Regions from separate parts of the Ruegeria sp. E1 genome, predicted to be linked through region 1. Evidence: riboswitches for the same ligand, from Rfam matches in the RefSeq annotation. Region 1 holds a riboswitch; each other region holds the start of a gene.
The links. A riboswitch is a leader RNA that binds a small molecule or an ion and turns the genes downstream of it on or off. The one in region 1 is predicted to bind cobalamin.
Positions count from the first base shown of each region.

Region 2: linked by a shared signal. The riboswitch ahead of ACR0FG_RS05365 (DUF1636 family protein) and the one ahead of ACR0FG_RS00185 (DUF1636 family protein) in region 1 are both predicted to bind cobalamin.
Region 3: linked by a shared signal. The riboswitch ahead of ACR0FG_RS14610 (hypothetical protein) and the one ahead of ACR0FG_RS00185 (DUF1636 family protein) in region 1 are both predicted to bind cobalamin.

Region 1 is NZ_JBQFPE010000001.1:38,798-44,391, forward strand. It holds gene cobN (cobaltochelatase subunit CobN) at 1-210, opposite strand, end outside; gene cobW (cobalamin biosynthesis protein CobW) at 214-1,269, opposite strand; gene ACR0FG_RS00185 (DUF1636 family protein) at 1,266-1,646, opposite strand; cobalamin riboswitch at 1,730-1,932, opposite strand; gene ACR0FG_RS00190 (NAD(P)-dependent oxidoreductase) at 2,078-3,034, shown strand; partial or broken gene ACR0FG_RS00195 (glycosyltransferase family 2 protein) at 3,322-3,456, shown strand; gene ACR0FG_RS00200 (class I SAM-dependent methyltransferase) at 3,552-4,793, shown strand; gene dusA (tRNA dihydrouridine(20/20a) synthase DusA) at 4,892-5,594, shown strand, end outside.
Region 2 is NZ_JBQFPE010000003.1:340,663-346,256, forward strand. It holds gene ACR0FG_RS05345 (hypothetical protein) at 1-460, shown strand, start outside; gene ACR0FG_RS05350 (MFS transporter) at 460-1,683, shown strand; gene ACR0FG_RS05355 (DUF3833 domain-containing protein) at 1,680-2,297, shown strand; gene ACR0FG_RS05360 (DUF3833 domain-containing protein) at 2,294-2,836, shown strand; cobalamin riboswitch at 2,898-3,114, shown strand; gene ACR0FG_RS05365 (DUF1636 family protein) at 3,216-3,560, shown strand; gene ACR0FG_RS05370 (ABC transporter ATP-binding protein) at 3,557-4,333, shown strand; gene ACR0FG_RS05375 (ABC transporter substrate-binding protein) at 4,352-5,299, shown strand; gene ACR0FG_RS05380 (iron ABC transporter permease) at 5,301-5,594, shown strand, end outside.
Region 3 is NZ_JBQFPE010000011.1:49,352-54,945, forward strand. It holds gene rsgA (ribosome small subunit-dependent GTPase A) at 1-88, shown strand, start outside; gene ACR0FG_RS14605 (alpha/beta hydrolase family protein) at 90-950, opposite strand; cobalamin riboswitch at 1,131-1,350, shown strand; gene ACR0FG_RS14610 (hypothetical protein) at 1,442-1,849, shown strand; gene ACR0FG_RS14615 (dual specificity protein phosphatase family protein) at 1,852-2,355, opposite strand; gene ACR0FG_RS14620 (DNA polymerase III subunit gamma/tau) at 2,525-4,285, shown strand; gene ACR0FG_RS14625 (TauD/TfdA dioxygenase family protein) at 4,368-5,237, shown strand; gene ACR0FG_RS14630 (YbaB/EbfC family nucleoid-associated protein) at 5,335-5,594, shown strand, end outside.

The sequences.
Region 1 (5,594 bases):
GGACAGAGGGTGTTTCAGCGCCGTTAGGTTGGCCAGCCGTAGGGTCGGCATCCGGCCCTCGGGCCCTCCGCCGCGATGCCAGCCTGCCGCGAAAGCTCCGAGGTCGCTGTCAGAGAATGACAGCACCACCAGATCCGCTGGGCTCTGGCCCAGATCGGTCGGGGTCTCGGTTTCCTCGAGCCCGTGGCTTTCGCGGAAGACGACGTGCATGGCTTACTCGGCGGCCTCGGTCACGCCCAAAAGGATATCGCGGATTTCGGCCTCTTTGATGTCGTCATGCTCGGCGATCACGACAAGGCGCGAGCGGCGGTCTTCGCCGGGCCCCCATGGACGGTCGTATTGGTGGCGAACCCGCGCTCCAACGGCCTGCACCAGCAGACGCATTGGTTTGCCCCGAACGGCCGCATAGCCTTTGACGCGCAGGATGTTCAGTTCCTTGGCCAGCCGTTCGATCTTGGCAACCAGATCAAGCGGGTCAGACTGTTCCGGCAACTCGACGATGATGCTTTCAAAATCGTCGTGCTCGTGATCGTGGTGGCCATCGTGATGGCTGGGACGCGCGTCCATGTCATCCTCGGCTGCGGCTTCAAGGCCCAGCACGACGCGCACGTCCACGGCTCCCTCGGCGACCTCAACTACGGGCAGGGGACGCGGGGCTTCGGCGGCGATGATCTCGCGTGCTTTGGCGACGCCTTCGGGACCGGCCAGATCGGGCTTGGTCAGCAGGATGATGTCGGCGCAGGAGATCTGATCCTCGAACACCTCGGACAGGGGTGTTTCGTGGTCAATGGAATCGTCGGCCATGCGTTGGGCGTCCACCGCCTCGACATTGGGCGCGAAACGACCGGCGGCGACGGCTTCGGCATCGGCCAGAGCTATCACGCCATCGACGGTGATTTTCGAACGGATATCGGGCCAGTCGAAGGCTTTCAGCAGCGGTTTGGGCAGGGCGAGGCCGGAGGTTTCGATCAGGATGTGATCGGGGCGCGGCTCCAGCGCCATCAGGGCCTCAATCGTGGGTATGAAATCGTCGGCAACGGTGCAGCAGATGCAGCCGTTCGCCAGTTCCATGATGTTTTCCGCGGGGCAGTCAGGAATGGCGCAGGATTTCAGGATATCGCCATCAACGCCAACATCGCCGAACTCGTTGACCACAACGGCCAGACGCTTGCCCTGCGGGTTTTGCATCAGATGACGCACCAAAGTGGTTTTGCCCGAGCCCAGAAAGCCGGTGATCACGGTGACAGGGAGTTTTTCGAGATTGCTCATTTCAGGGCTCCAATCGGGGGAATGCGGGCCGCACAGTTTTTGCGGAAATGTTCAGGGCGCTCGCGCCATTTGACCAGACCATCCTCGGTGGCAAGGTACTTGGTGGCGCCGTCAACGATCACGTCGACATGATCGGTTTCATTCAGATGCTCATAGACGAATGTCCAGCGATCCGGGCCGCCGCGCAGGACAATAGAACAGCCCTCCTCACAGTTCGACAGGCATTCTACGGCTTTCAGGGTTATTCCGTCGGGCAGGTGCGCCTGTTCCAGCGCCTTGTGCAGCAATGTGCCGGGGCGTTGGGTATCGTCCTCAACGGGCAGCCCGCGACGACAGGTGGTGCAAACCAGCAATTCGACCGGAGCGGTCTCGGTCATGTCTCTCATCCCCCCAAATCCTCTTCGTGGGGGACGGGGTTTCATGCGGGTCCATTGACCCGACACCGGAACACCCCGTCCGGTTTCATCTTCGGGTGCTGGCAGGTCTCCCGGCTTGCGGATGTCAGAGGCGTCCTCTGTCGGGTGTCCCGCCTTCCCGGCATTCGCCAGTGGCTTGGGCACCCTCTCCGGTCACGGTCGCGGGGGCGGCTGCGTTTGACGGATGATCCGCTGACGCATTCCCTTTTCATCTGCTGTCGCAGACACCAACGAAAGGGACATGCGGCAGGGTAAGCCCGCTTGTCAAGCACAACGCGCCGTTCCGTGATCACGCGGGTAAAAAGCGACCTGTCCGGGTCGCTGGGCGGCATGATCCGGTTGGGCCGACGTGCTGGCATGGTTCGCAAGACGCGAACAGGAGGATGCGGCGCATGAAAGTAGGGTTTATCGGGCTGGGCAATGTGGGGGGCAAGCTCTCGGGATCGCTGCTGCGCAACGGAATCGATCTGACCGTGCATGATCTGAACCCCGATCTGGTGGCTGCGTTTGTCAAGAAAGGGGCTAAGGCCGCTGAAAGCCCGGCTCAACTGATGCGCGATTGCGAAGCGGTGATCACCTGCCTTCCATCCCCCGCTGCCTCGGACGCGGTAATGCAAGAGATGCTGCCAGAGGTCGCCCCCGGCAAAATCTGGATGGAAATGTCGACCACAGACGAGGCCGAGGTCAAACGCCTTGGCGCGATGGTGATCGAGCGGGGCGGGGCTGCGGTGGACTGCCCGGTTTCGGGCGGATGCCACCGGGCCGCAACGGGAAATATCTCGATTTTCGCGGGCTGCGATCGCGCGACGTTCGAGCGTATCCTGCCCTTCCTAACAACCATGGGGCGGCGCATCCTGCATACTGGCGAACTCGGCTCGGCGTCGGTGCTGAAGGTGCTGACCAACTATCTGGCCACTGCCAACCTGATCACCTGCGCCGAGGCCTTGGTGACTGCAAAGGCCGCCGGGATGGACCTGAACACCACCTATGAGGCGATCAGGATATCCTCGGGCACTTCTTTTGTGCATGAGACTGAAAGTCAGGTCATCCTGAACGGCTCGCGCGATATTTCATTCACGATGGATCTGGTGAAAAAGGATATTGGGCTGTTTCAGGATGTGGCGGACCGAGCCGGAGTTCCTTTGGAAATGAACCCTTTGATGATTAAGATATTCGACGACGGGATCGCCCGCTATGGCGACCGGGAATTATCGCCCAACATTATCAGACGTCTGGAGGATGCGACCGGGCTGGACATCCGCGCCCCCGGCTTTCCGCCCGAGATGGAGGACGATGAGCCCGAAGAACCCGGTTACGAAGTGGTTCCCGCGAACCGGGCTTCTGCCTGAGCCTTTTCTTCATGAAATCAGAGATGCCCACAGTTGCTGATCCTTGGGGGCGTGCAACTCTGGGCTTGTCATCTGTGTTGGACAAAATCTTGAGCCTATCTTAAACACATTCCAATAATCCGCGAGTGGTACAGGCAAGAGAGCGAATAATGACGGATGAAACCTTTCTCATCGTAACAACGATGAAGAATGAAGGACCTTTCATGATCGATTGGGTGGCCTAAAACCGCTCAATCGGGTTCGACGATATCCTGATCTATACCAATGATTGCGATGACGGGACCGACATCATCGCGGACCGGATGCAAGAACTTGGCTGGGTTCATCACGAACGTAACCCAGTTAAACCCAAGGAAAAGCCGCAAACCGAAGCATTTTCGCTGTCCAGAAGTCACCCGAGCTATCTTGCTTCTGATTGGATCCTCAGCCTGGATGTGGATGAATACATCAACGTCCGGCTGCCCGGTGGCGATATTCGCAGTTTGTCGAGGTCAGCGGGGATGCGGACGCCATATCGATGTGCTGGCGGATGTTCGGGCAGGGCGGTCAGGTCGATTTTGTGGATCAACCCGTACCGGAAACCTTTTTCCGCGCAGCGCCCGAGAACAAATACCCGCATCAGCGCGCGAAGGGGTTAAAGACCCTGTTTCGCAACAATGGGAAATTCAATCGCTTTCGCGCTCATCGGCCACGGATTGACGCCTACCACGCGCCGAACAAGGATGCGCCATACGAAGGGGTGCTATGGCGCGATTCCGGTGGAAACCTGTTTCCCGCAGAGGATGTGAAATGGCGCGCATGGCGTGGATTCAGTCATGAATATGCACGCATCCATCACTATGCGGTTCGCAGTACCGACAGTTTTCTGGTCAAACGTGATCGTGGGCGCACCAATCATATCAGCCAGGATCAGGGGCTCGAATACTGGGACATGATGAACCACAATGATGTCGAGGACCGGTCGATCCTCGCGCATATGGATGCCATGCACGAAATGCGCGCGAAAATGATGGCAGATCCCAGGCTGGCCGAATTGCATGAGGATGCATGTAACTGGCATGTGTCCAAGGCGCGCAAGCTGCGCAAGCGGGAAGACTGGGCCGAGTTTGTTCAGGCTCTGCAAGATCCCGAGGAGGTCGCAGAGTCAAAGCCCGATCCTGTCACCGCTGCCGTCCGGCGCGGCAAACGCGCCAAGCAACGCGAGCGCAAAGACGCCCTGCGCCGCGAACTGCTCGAGCTCATGCCCAAGGGCAAGCTGAGCATCGAAATCGGCGTCTGGAAGGGCGAATTCTCTGAACTGCTGCTGGAAGGGCTGCAACCTTCCAAACTGGTCTTGATTGATCCTTGGGGCGTTCAGGACGATCCCGAAGATGGCGTTTCACTGGCCGGTGCGCGCAGTAAGAAAGACATGGACCGCATCTACGAGTCGGTAAAGGACAAGTACCGCGATGAAATCGCGCTGGGCAAAGTCTCGGTCATCCGCGATTTCTCGGTTCCAGCGATGGCGCAGTTCAAGGATGAGAGCATTGGTTTTGCCTATGTCGACGGCGACCATTCCTACGAGGGTGTAAAGGCGGACCTAAAGGCGATCCTACCCAAAATGATGACTGGTGGTGTGATCATGCTGGACGACTATCACCGAAAAGGATGGTGGAAAGACGGTGTGATGCGCGCATTCCACGAGTTTCTGGGTGAGAACTCGGCAAATGTTCGGATCAAGGCAATCAAGGGTGCGCAGGTCGCCGTGCAAAAGATATAGGATCTCTGGTAACTCAATCGCGATCATTGCCGGTTGAGCAGGCGGCGATTTAGGCATACCTCCGGATTGCGTAGCCTGAGTGAAACGGAGTACTGACGGTGCAAAATTCGGTAACCAGCGCTGCACGTCTAAGTGTGGCACCCATGATGGACTGGACAGATCGCCATTGTCGCTATTTCCACCGGCTGCTCAGCGCGCAGGCGTTGCTCTATACTGAAATGGTAACAGCCCCGGCCTTACTGCGTGGCGGTGCGTTACATCTGCTGGACCATAGCCCTCAAGAACATCCCGTGGCACTGCAGCTGGGCGGATCGGATCCGGGTGAACTGGCGCAGGCGGCAATTCTTGGGGCAGATGCCGGATATGATGAGATCAACCTGAACTGCGGATGCCCTTCTGATCGGGTGCAGTCAGGGACTTTTGGTGCCGTATTGATGAAGGAACCAGGCCGCGTCGCAGAATGCGTCAGCGCGATGCGAGAAGTTGTGACCGTTGATGTAACAGTCAAATGCCGGATCGGCGTTGATGAGCAAGACCCGGCAGAGATACTTCCGCAGTTTCTCGAGCAGATCCGAGCAGCCGGCTGTACGCGCGTGATCGTTCATGCGCGCAAGGCTTGGCTTCAGGGGTTAAGCCCAAAAGAAAACAGGGATATTCCGCCCTTGGACTATGATCTGGTTCACCAGATGAAGGCGGCGTTTCCTGATCTGCATATCTCACTCAACGGGGGTATCACGACGCTGGAGCAGGCGCAGGCTCAGCTTGAGGCCGGTCTGGATGGCGTGATGATCGGGCGCGCGG
Region 2 (5,594 bases), on a different contig from region 1:
GGCCCCGACCGGCTTGGCAGCCCCATCGGAAATGAGCGCGATAAACGATGCAAAGCTGCGTGGCACAGCGACTTATCGCTATCTGGGGCTACCGATCTACGATGCTCGGCTTTACACCCCCGGTGGTGCGGCGCTGAACTGGAACAATGATATTGGTCTGCAGTTCACCTATCGGCGCAATATTAAGAAAAAGGCCTTGATAGACTCTACTTTGGAGGAAATGCAGCGCATAGGACGTCCTGCGCCAGTGCGTGACCAGCTTGGCGTCTGTTTCAAGTCCGTCACCAAAGGCGATCGCTATGTGGCGGTTTCGAATGGGCCAGACAGAGTGACATTCTGGCTGAATGGGCAAAAGACCTGCACGATGTCTTATCCGGGCATCACACGCAGTTTCATGTCGGTGTTTCTTGGGGATGACACCCGATCCGCAAGCTTCACCCAAAAGCTGCGGGGGCAGTGATGCTTTACCCCCGGGTCAGCCTGTACGCGCTCATGCTCGCCGCGGCGGGCATACCGCTTTATATCCATCTGCCTCGGTTTGCAGCGGTCAATCTGGGTATCAGCCTTGGTGTTATCGGAACCGTGTTACTTGTGATCCGGTTGGTGGACCTGGTGCAGGATCCGTTGATTGGCTTGGCGATTGATCGATGGCCGGGCGGGCAACTTTTGTTTGCCGCAATGGCCTCGCTTGGATTGGCTGTCGGGTTTCCACTGCTGTTTTCGTTGCCACATGGGGCAAGCGTCATCTCTCTGATCTTGGTGCTGATCCTGCTGTTTTCGGCCTATAGCCTTGGAACAATCCTGCTGTACGGCCGCAGCGCGACCCTGGCCCGCCAGCCAGACCCGAAAGAGTTGATGACATTGGCCGCCTTTCGCGAAGGTGGCCAACTGGCAGGCGTTGTGATCGCAGCCAGTGCGCCTGCGCTGTTTGTCGCGTTGGGGGCCGGGGCGCAAGGCTACCCTGCGTTCGGCTTGTTTTTGGGCGTCTTGGCCGTGCTCACCATCGCATTGACGTTTCCCATCTGGAGGCGCACGCCCATCACAGGTGATGGGTTGTCCTTTGCGGGTCTTGGTCAGGCTGGTGCGCTGCGTCTTTTGGCGCTGGCTCTGGTCAACAGCCTGCCCGTTGCGATCACATCGACCCTGTTTCTGTTCTTTGTTGAAGACCGCCTGCAATTGCCTGGCAAAGCGGGTCCGATGCTCATGCTCTTCTTCCTCAGCGCCGGGGCGACAGTGCCGTTCTGGGCGCGGCTCAGTAACCGAATTGGGCCTAAACAGACTCTGATCTTAGCAATGCCGCTGTCGATCGTGGCGTTTGTCGGCGCGGCCATGCTGCCCGCCGGAGAGCTGGTTGGATTTGCCCTGATCTGCCTTGCTTCGGGTGCGGCGCTAGGGGCGGATATGGTCATACTGCCCGCCATGTTCTCGGTCGCCCTGACGCGCGCTGGCCTGAATGCATCTGCTGCGTTCGGGATCTGGTCTTTCGCGGGAAAGCTGGGCCTTGCTCTGGCTGCTTTTTTCACCCTGCCAATGCTTGAACGCAGCGGCTTTACACCCGGTCAATCCAATTCCGCTGAGGCACTTGAGGTGCTCAATTTCGGCTACGCGATTCTGCCCTGCATCCTGAAGCTGGGCGCATTCGGTTTGGTACTGACCCTGCCCACAGAGGTAACTGCCAAATGAAGTTCCTTGTTGTCTTTCTGCTTGCCATCCTTGCCCTTGTGACCGTCAAGGGCAGGTTCCTCAGCTTTCGGTCGCAATCCCCTACGGACTATTCGGGCACGGGGCCAGCGTTCTCGCTCAAGAAGCATCTGAACGGAGAGATCCTTTCCGAAGGTCTGATCTATGGGCCAAACGGCAAGATGTCGAACAGCTTTGTCGCCCGCATGGTGGGGGAATGGGACGGCAACACCGGCACGTTGGCCGAATACTTCACCTATTCCAACGGCAAACAGATGACCCGTAAATGGTATCTGACGCTGGGCACCGGCAACACGTTTATTGCCACTGCCGACGATATCGTTGGCGAAGGAAAGGGTGAAATTTCTGGATCTACGGTCAAGCTGACCTATCGGATCATCCTTCCCGAAGATGCCGGAGGGCATACGCTGGACGTGACCGACTGGATGTACCTGACAGAAAACGGCGCGATCATGAACCGGTCCGAGATGCGCAAGTTCGGGGTGAAAGTCGCTGAACTGATCGCCACAATGCGCCCGGCACCCGAGGTTAAGTCGGCCAATCTGAACGGTGCCAATGGCCATGATGCCGAGGCTGTTTCAAGGCCGCTGCAATGACCCTGCACCGCGCCTTTTTCGTGGCTGCCGCCATTGTCGGCCTTGCTGTGCTGGCAGCCTGCAGTGCCAAGCCAAGAATCCCCAAAGCTTTCCTATCGGATCGTCAGCTAAACCTTGAAGAATTCTTTGAGGGGAAGACCGTGGCTTACGGTCAGTTTCAGGACGTGCTTGGCAACGTGCCTCGCCGCTTTATTGTCCAGATCGACGGCAAATGGGATGGAACGACTCTGACCCTGGTCGAAGATTTTGTTTATGACGACGGCGCCACGGAACAACGCATCTGGACCCTGACAAAGACCGGAGAAGACAGTTGGACCGGCACCGCCCCCGGAGTGCTGGGAGAGGCAACCGGAATCGAACGTGGCGACACATTCAATTGGAAGTACAAGATCGACCTGCCCATCAAGGACGGCACCATGCGGGTCAATTTTGACGATTGGATGTGGCTGCTTTCCGATGATCGCCTGCTGAACCGCGCCTATGTTTCGCGCTTTGGGTTTCGGCTGGGTGAGGTCATTTTGTATTTTGAGAAGAAGTAGTCGCAAACGTGATTGCCGAACGGCTCAAACTGATTGCGTATTGACGCATCGCAATTTCTCAGGCACTCAATCTGTCGATGGTTCCTGCGGGTGTGCCCAAGGGATGAAAAGGGAATACGGTGCGGCCCCGGGCGACACCCGGAACAGGCCAAGTCCGCAACTGCCCCCGCAACTGTAAGCGGCGAGCGACGTCAAGTATCCACTGGTCCCAAGGGCCGGGAAGGTTGGCCAAGCAGCGACCCGCAAGTCAGGAGACCTGCCATCCGATGTTCAACCAACCCGGGGCGGGGCGTCCTGGAAGGAGGCTAGATGGCACGTCAATCGCGTGTTTACATTGTCGGCACCTTCTGTTCCCGCCGGGCCAATGGCGGAGCGGATAGTGTCGGACGCAGCTGATCACTTCATCCTTATCTGCGCGACCTGCAAAGGCAGCAAATCCGTTGGTGTGCTGACCGACAGATTGCCGGCGGGCTTTGCGGTTCGCAGTGTGGACTGCATGGCAGGCTGCGACCGCCCGACCACCGTTGGGTTTCAGGCGGTCGGCAAGGCGCAATATCTGTTCGGCGACATCTCTGCCGAGGCAGACTGGAAAGCTTTAGCGGAATTTGCACGCCAGTATCGCGACAGCGACGACGGATGGACCAATGCCACGGATCGGCCACGCGCGCTGTACACCAAAACCCTGTCCCGTATGCCCCGGATCGCGCCAGAGGTGCCGCAATGACATTTCTGACCGCCAAAGATCTGGAATACTATGCCCTGAACGGGGATGTCCTGTTGCAGGGTATCTCATTTGACCTGAATGAAGGCTCTATTCTGGCCATAGCGGGCCCGAATGGCGCTGGCAAAACCACTCTGCTGAACCTGCTTTGCGGGGCCGAGGCGCTGGCGCTGGGTGACGTTGCGATCGGTGGCCGGTCGCTCAGGGAGGTCTCGGCGCAGGACCGCGCGCGCATGATTGCAGTCGTCAGCCAGCAGGAATTGCCGGACGGTCGTCTGATGCTGCGCGACTATGTGGCGCTCGGGCAAATTCCAATCCGCGCGGACCGCTCGACCGAGGAACATGCCGCCGAACTGAACCGCATTCTGGACCTGACGGGCCTTGGCACGCTGGCCGACAAGCGGATGGCGGTGTTGTCGGGGGGCGAACGTCAAAGGGCCCATATCGCACGGGCGCTGGCGCAAGACCCCTCGCTGCTGTTTCTGGACGAACCAACCAACCATCTGGACCCGGATGCCAAGGGGCGGATGCTATCCTTGGTGGCTGAACTGGGCATCACCGTTGTGATGATCGTGCACGATCTGGTCATGATCCCGGAATTTGCCACCCATGTGGCGCTGATGAAATCCACCCGCCTGACCGGTTTTGGCCCGGTTGACGAGGTGCTGACCCCCGACCGGGTCCGTGACACGTTTGGCGTCGATTACCTGTGCTTTCACCACGAAGGCCGCGTGATCCCGGCGCTGGACATCCGAAAAACCAAAGTTTCAACCTGACCCAAGGAGCAATCGATAATGAAACTCATCTGGTCTGTGGTATTGGCCACTGCCATCGCAGGCGGCGCGTCCGCCGGTGAAATAACGGTCGACAATTGCGGCGAACCGCTGGTTTTTGATGCCGCCCCCGAGCGTCTGGTCGTGCACGACATGAACATGACCGACATGGCCTTTGCACTGGGCTTGCAGGACAAGATCGTTGGCCTGACCGGTATCACCGGATGGTACAAAACCAGCCCCGAGTTTGACACGCTGCGCGGCGACATCCCCGAGCTTGCGCCAAAATATCCGACCGTGGAAAACCTTGTGGCGGTCGAGCCCGACCTGTTCTTTGCGGGCTGGTATTACGGCATGAAACCGGGCGGCGACGTAACCCCCGACACGCTCGAGCCCTTTGGCATCAAGACCATGATCCTTACTGAAAGCTGCGTGCATCTGGACAAGGACCGCCCCGTGGCCAGCATGGACCTGCTGTTTGACGACGTTCTGCGTCTGGGCCAGGTGATGCAGGTCGAGGACAGGGCCGAGGCGCTTGTCACCGGTTGGAGAGACGAGTTGTCTACAATTAAGGCAAAAACCGCGGATCTGGCAAAACCCCGTGTCTTCCTGCTGGACGGTCCTGCAGATGCGCCTTTTACGGCTGGTAAATTCGCCATCCCCGACGCGATGATCGCCGCGGCCGGGGGCGAGAACGTCACCCATGACATGGACACAAGCTGGGGCCGCACCTCGTGGGAGGCTGTCGCCGCGTCCAACCCCGAATTTCTGGTGCTGCTGGACTATCAGACCGGCAACGGCGCTGCGGACACGTTTAAGTTCCTGCAAGAACACCCGGTCATGTCCCAGACCGATGCAGTCAAGAACGAGCGCTGGATCGGGCTGCGCTACGAAGAGTTGACCCCCGGACCGGCGAATATCGAGGCGATTTCAAAAATGGCGCGGGCCATGCATCCGGGCCAAAGCTGACATGGGCCGATTGGCTCTGACACTTTTGCTGGGGGCGGTCATACTGACCGCCCTTTTGCTGGTTTCCACAATCTACGGAACCACATCTATTCCGCTGTCGGATACCTTTTCAGCCATCGGTCTGGGCACAGGCCTGTCAGAAGGCGAAATGTCTCCGATGCACCGGATCGTCTTTGACCTGCGCCTGCCGCGCGCCCTGTTTGCCGCAGTGATCGGGGCCGGGTTGGGGATTGTCGGTGTCGTTTTGCAGACCACGACCCGCAACGATCTGGCTGATCCGTTTCTGTTTGGCTTG
Region 3 (5,594 bases), on a different contig from region 1:
AGTTGCCCAATCACGCGCGCGTGACAAGGCGTTTGGCAAGATGGTGCGGTCAGTGATGCAGGACAAGAAATCCAGAAAGGGGTTTTGACCTACGCGGCGATCAATCGGGGCCAGACGGCTGCGTTCTTGCGGGCGAAAGCCCCGATATGACCAATCTCGGGCAAGTCAAAGTCGCGCGGTGACAGCAGATGTCGCCGCGCTTTTGCACCGTACAGATCGGCCAGCCGCCAGACAGCATCCGGGGGAACCATTTCATCATCCTCAAATGTGAACAGGTCCACCTGCGCACCGTCCGAGGGCCAGCCCGCCTCGGGCAAGCCGCTACCAATCTCGGGCACATAGTTCAACGGAGCGGTGCACCAACGCCGCCACTGCCAATAGACCGGTGCAGGCAAATCCGTTCCAAAGCCCGTCAGCTTGCCCGGCAGATATCCCAAAGCCCGCGTCATCAAAGGCGCGTGCCCGTGCCAGAACAGCCAGGCCAGAGCGCGGTAAGGCCAAGGGTGATCGGTCAGGGTAACGAGACCGGAACAGACACAGATCATGCGGTCGATCATCGCCGCGTCCGGTTGAACCGGACCCAGCATCGCACCAACCGAATGCCCGATTGTCCAGTGCTGCGCCTGCGGGAATCTGCGCCGCATTTCAGCGCGCGCAGCAGGCATATCAATCAGCGCCCAATCGGCCATCGAAACCTTTGACCGGGCCAGTGGTCCGTTGGCCGAATGCCCAAAGTCACTGTAGTCATAGGTCAGGCAGGCCATGCCACGCTCTGCCGCAAGCCACGTCGCAAAGTGTCGATAATAGTCCCGCGGCACACCTGTGGCGCTGTTGAGAACCACGACCGTCTCAGGGTCGGCAACCGGGCGGTATAACCGGGCCGACAACTTGGCCGTACCGGACGGGATCAGAAAATCTTCGGTCAGAGCCGTGTCTTGGGTATCCAGCATGACAACCCTCCGAAAGCGATCTTGCAGCGTCTGAACTGATTGGTTCACTTCAACCACACGATACGCCTCGGCTGCCTGAGTCAAGGCGTGACAAAGATGACCTCGCGTCTACCCGCACAATGAAAATCCGAGGTGTTCGCCAATCATCGCGCATTCTGCTTGACTCGCAGGGAGATTGCCCGCTAGCGATTGGGCGATGGTTTTCGCGCCCCGCCTGGGGCCGGAATGAAAAGGGAACACGGTGCGGCCCTACCGGGACTTCCGGGACAAGCCAAATCCGCGACTGCCCCCGCAACTGTAAGCGGAGAGCGATGCCGAAACACCACTGGCCGCAAGGCTGGGAAGGACGGCAAAGCTGCGACCCGCAAGTCAGGAGACCTGCCATCAGAAACTGAAACCGAAACTCGGGCGGGGTGTCCGGGACGGGTTGAAACGCAGATTGCGGATCTTCCTGCGCCATTGCCCTTGCTCTTATGTGCGGAGGGCACATCATGATCTGGAAGACCGAAACGCATCAGTTCACGGCAACCATCTGTCAACACACCGGCAAAACCTGCCCTGCACTGGCCCGCGTGGCGCGTGCGCTGGTTCAGTCAGTCTCGGTCGCCGGGGCCGCAACCTCGCCAGAGTTCGAGATCGAGGGCAGCGCTGAGCTGGCCCACTGCGCCACCGGATGCACGGCACGTTTCAGGGCACAAAGCGACGAAGCCCACATTTATTGTGGCGTCGCGCCTTCAGCAGAAATCGAGCAACTGGAAAGCTATGCCGAAATGATGTTTGGGACAGAGATAAGCGCGATGCCATCCGGCAGCCTTGCGACCCCGCCCTGCGCCATGTTGCAAGTCTTGCCGGTGGCCCCAAAGGCGTCTGCCACGGCTGAACTGCGCGCAAGCGCCTGACGCTACATCGCGGCCAGTGTCCTTGCCGGGGCAGTGGCCCAATTCATCTGACCGTCTGTCTCGACGGCGCAGGGCCTCAGATTGCGCAGACGCGTCAGCGCCGTATCCGGGCTTTCGCCGCATTCGACCATCAGGCGCAACACGATCATGCCGGAACGACCGCACCCGCCCTTGCAATGCACAAGGATGCGACCGCCACCAGACAGCGCCTGCCGGGCCGAGGCACTGACCGCTGTCCAACGTTCGCGGATTTCCGCCGATGGCACGCCAAAATCATCGACCGGCAGGTGAACCCAGCGACTCGCGCGGCTTTGTACATCGCGCCCAAAGTCCCGTGCGCCATCCATGATCATCTCGATCTCGGTCGCCATCGAGATCACCAGACCGGGCTGCCAATCCGCGATCATATCCAGATCACCCTGATAATCACCCGTGCGCCCGGGCATTGAGGTTAGTGCAAGCGAACCACCGCCAACTTGCAATGCATGGATCACCATCTGAGACATCTTGCCGTTCCCCCCGAAACGTAAAAGCGAAAGCCCAGGCTCTGGCCTATGAATCAGGCATTTTAGCTGTGCCCATCCCGTTTCCAAAACGAAAATCCTGACGACCCGCTGTGGACGCGGGCAGCGGGGGCCTCTACGCTGCGGTCTGAACGAATCCGACCGAGCAGACATGACCGACACACCCAGCCCCGCCTATCAGGTTCTCGCCCGCAAATACCGCCCGGAGACCTTTGCCGATCTGGTGGGTCAGGACGCCATGGTGCGTACCCTTAAAAACGCGTTCGAGGCGGACAGGATCGCGCAGGCCTTCATCATGACCGGCATCCGCGGGACCGGGAAAACGACAACCGCCCGGATCATCGCCAAAGGCATGAACTGCATCGGCCCGGACGGCAAAGGCGGACCAACCACCGAGCCTTGCGGTCAGTGCGAACATTGCACCGCCATCATGGAAGGCCGCCATGTCGATGTAATGGAGATGGACGCCGCCAGCCGAACCGGCGTGAACGATATCCGCGAGATCATCGACAGCGTCCGTTACCGCGCCGCCAGCGCACGCTACAAGATCTACATCATCGACGAGGTCCACATGCTGTCGACCAGCGCATTCAATGCGCTGCTCAAGACGCTTGAGGAACCGCCCGAGCATGTGAAATTCATCTTTGCGACCACCGAAATTCGCAAAGTTCCGGTCACGGTTCTGTCCCGATGCCAGCGCTTTGATCTGCGCCGGATCGAGCCTGAGGACATGATTGGCCTGCTTGGCCGGATCGCGGCTGCGGAAAACGCGCAGATCGCCGAAGACGCGCTGGCGCTAATCACCCGCGCCGCCGAAGGCTCGGCCCGCGATGCGACGTCGCTGCTGGATCAGGCAATTTCCCATGGCGCGGGAGAAACCAACGCCGATCAGGTTCGTGCGATGCTGGGGCTCGCGGACCGGGGCCGCGTTCTGGACCTGATGGACATGATCCTGCGCGGCGACGCTGCGGGCGCGCTAACGGAATTGGGCAGTCAATATGCCGAGGGTGCGGACCCTCTGGCGGTGCTGCGCGATCTGGCCGAAATCACCCACTGGGTCTCGGTCGTCAAGATCACCCCGGACGCCGCCGAAGACCCCACGGTTTCGCCCGATGAACGCGCGCGCGGCCAGCAAATGGCCGAAGCCCTGCCAATGCGAGTCCTGACCCGAATGTGGCAAATGCTGCTGAAGGCACTTGAAGAGGTTTCGGCCGCGCCCAACGCCATGATGGCGGCCGAGATGGCAGTGATCCGCCTGACCCATGTGGCCGACTTGCCCAGCCCGGAAGAACTGATCAAACGCTTGCAGGACACGCCGCCCCCACCGCCAAATGGCGGTCCGGGAGGAGGCGTTCCGACCTCGGGCGAGCGCGTTGTCACTGCAAAGGCAGCCGCACAACCCGCCTACACGGCCGCGCCACGGGGCACTGCTGGTGCCCCCACGGCTGCGCTGGCTCAGGATGTACAAACGGCGCTGGCGCGGTATCCGACCTTTGATCACGTCGTCGAACTGATCCGCTCGAATCGCGATGTCAAACTGCTGGTCGAAGTCGAAAACGGTGTGCGCCTTGCCTCGTATCAACCCGGTCGGATCGAGTTCACGCCAACAGAACAGGCCCCAACCGACCTGGCGGCTCGTCTGGGCTCGGCGCTGCAACGCTGGACCGGAAATCGCTGGGCCGTTTCAATTGTGTCCGTTGGGCAGGTTCCGACAATCGCCGAGCTGCGCGACGCAGCAGAAATGGCCTTACGCAATGAGGCGGAAGCGCACCCGCTGGTACAAGCCGTTTTGATGCAATTTCCCCAAGCCCGGATTACAAAGATCGAAACCCCCGAACAACGCGCTGCGCAGGTCGAAACCGAAGCCCTGCCCGAGGTCGAGGATGAATGGGATCCGTTTGAAGAGGATTAGATTCAGCGATTTTGTCGCAAACAAACCAGACCAACCTTCAGGCGCGCCTCACCTTAGCCCCGGCACCTGACGGAGGCGTTTGATGCGCACAACACCATTGCATCCCAGATTCGGACTGACAGTTCATGACATCGACCTGCGCGATGTGACGCAGGACAATCTATACCCACAGATCAGACAGGCATTCGAAACGCATTCCGCTCTGCTTTTCCCGGCACAGTCGATCTCGGACGAGGATCACGTCCGGCTTGGCGAATTGTTCGGGCCACTGGAAAATCGCGAACAAATGGCTACGGGGCGTGACATCGAATTTCAGGTCTCGGAACTGTCCAACCAGACCAAAGATGGGCTGCACGCGCAGGACGATCTGCGCCTGCTTGATCTGCAAGCCAACATGCTGTGGCACACAGATAGCACATTCCTGCCCATACCGGCGTTGATCAACATTCTCACAGCACATGTCGTCCCCCCAAGCGGTGGCGAAACCGAGCTAGCATCGACCCGTGCTGCCTGGGCAGACATGCCCAACTATCTGAAAGAACCGTTGAAAGAGGCCATCATCTGGCATCGCCTGTCGCATTCCCGGACCAAGATCGACGCCGACCTCGCAGCATTGCCCAGAATGACCCGCTGGCCCGACCGCCCCTGGCGCGCAGTTTGGCCAAACCCTGTGACCGGCGACGAAGCCCTATTCATCGCCTCACATGCTTTTGCCATCGAGGGGATGGGGCACAAGGAAAGTCAGGCCATACTGGATGAGGCCATCGCATTCTGCACGCGCCCTGAATACGTCTATTCGCATCAATGGCGTGTGGGCGACGTTCTGATCTGGGACGAACGGGCGACACTGCATCGCGGACGACCCTGGGATTACGACCATCCGCGAACATTGCGGTCCATCTGCTGTTCGGTGACCGAAGCAGATGGGCTCGATCGCGTGCGCGTTGTGTAGGTGCAATCCAGAAACGCTGCTGGGCCGCCCCTCTGCCCTTGTGCACACCGTTTGCCACCCGTATTTAGACCTCAAGCTGAGATACAGGAGAAGAGCGATGCTCAAAGGACTAGGTGGCCTGGGCGACATGGCCAAGATGATGAAATCCGCGCAGGATTTGCAGACCAAGATGACCGACATGCAGGAAGAGCTGAACACCATCATGGTTGTCGGCGAATCCGGTGCCGGGCTGGTCAAGGCCACCGCCTCGGCCAAAGGCGAGTTGAAAAGCCTGGACATCGACCCGTCGATCTTCAACGGCGACGACAAGGAAGTGGTCGAGGATCTGATCCTTGCCGCCATCAAAGATGCCCAATC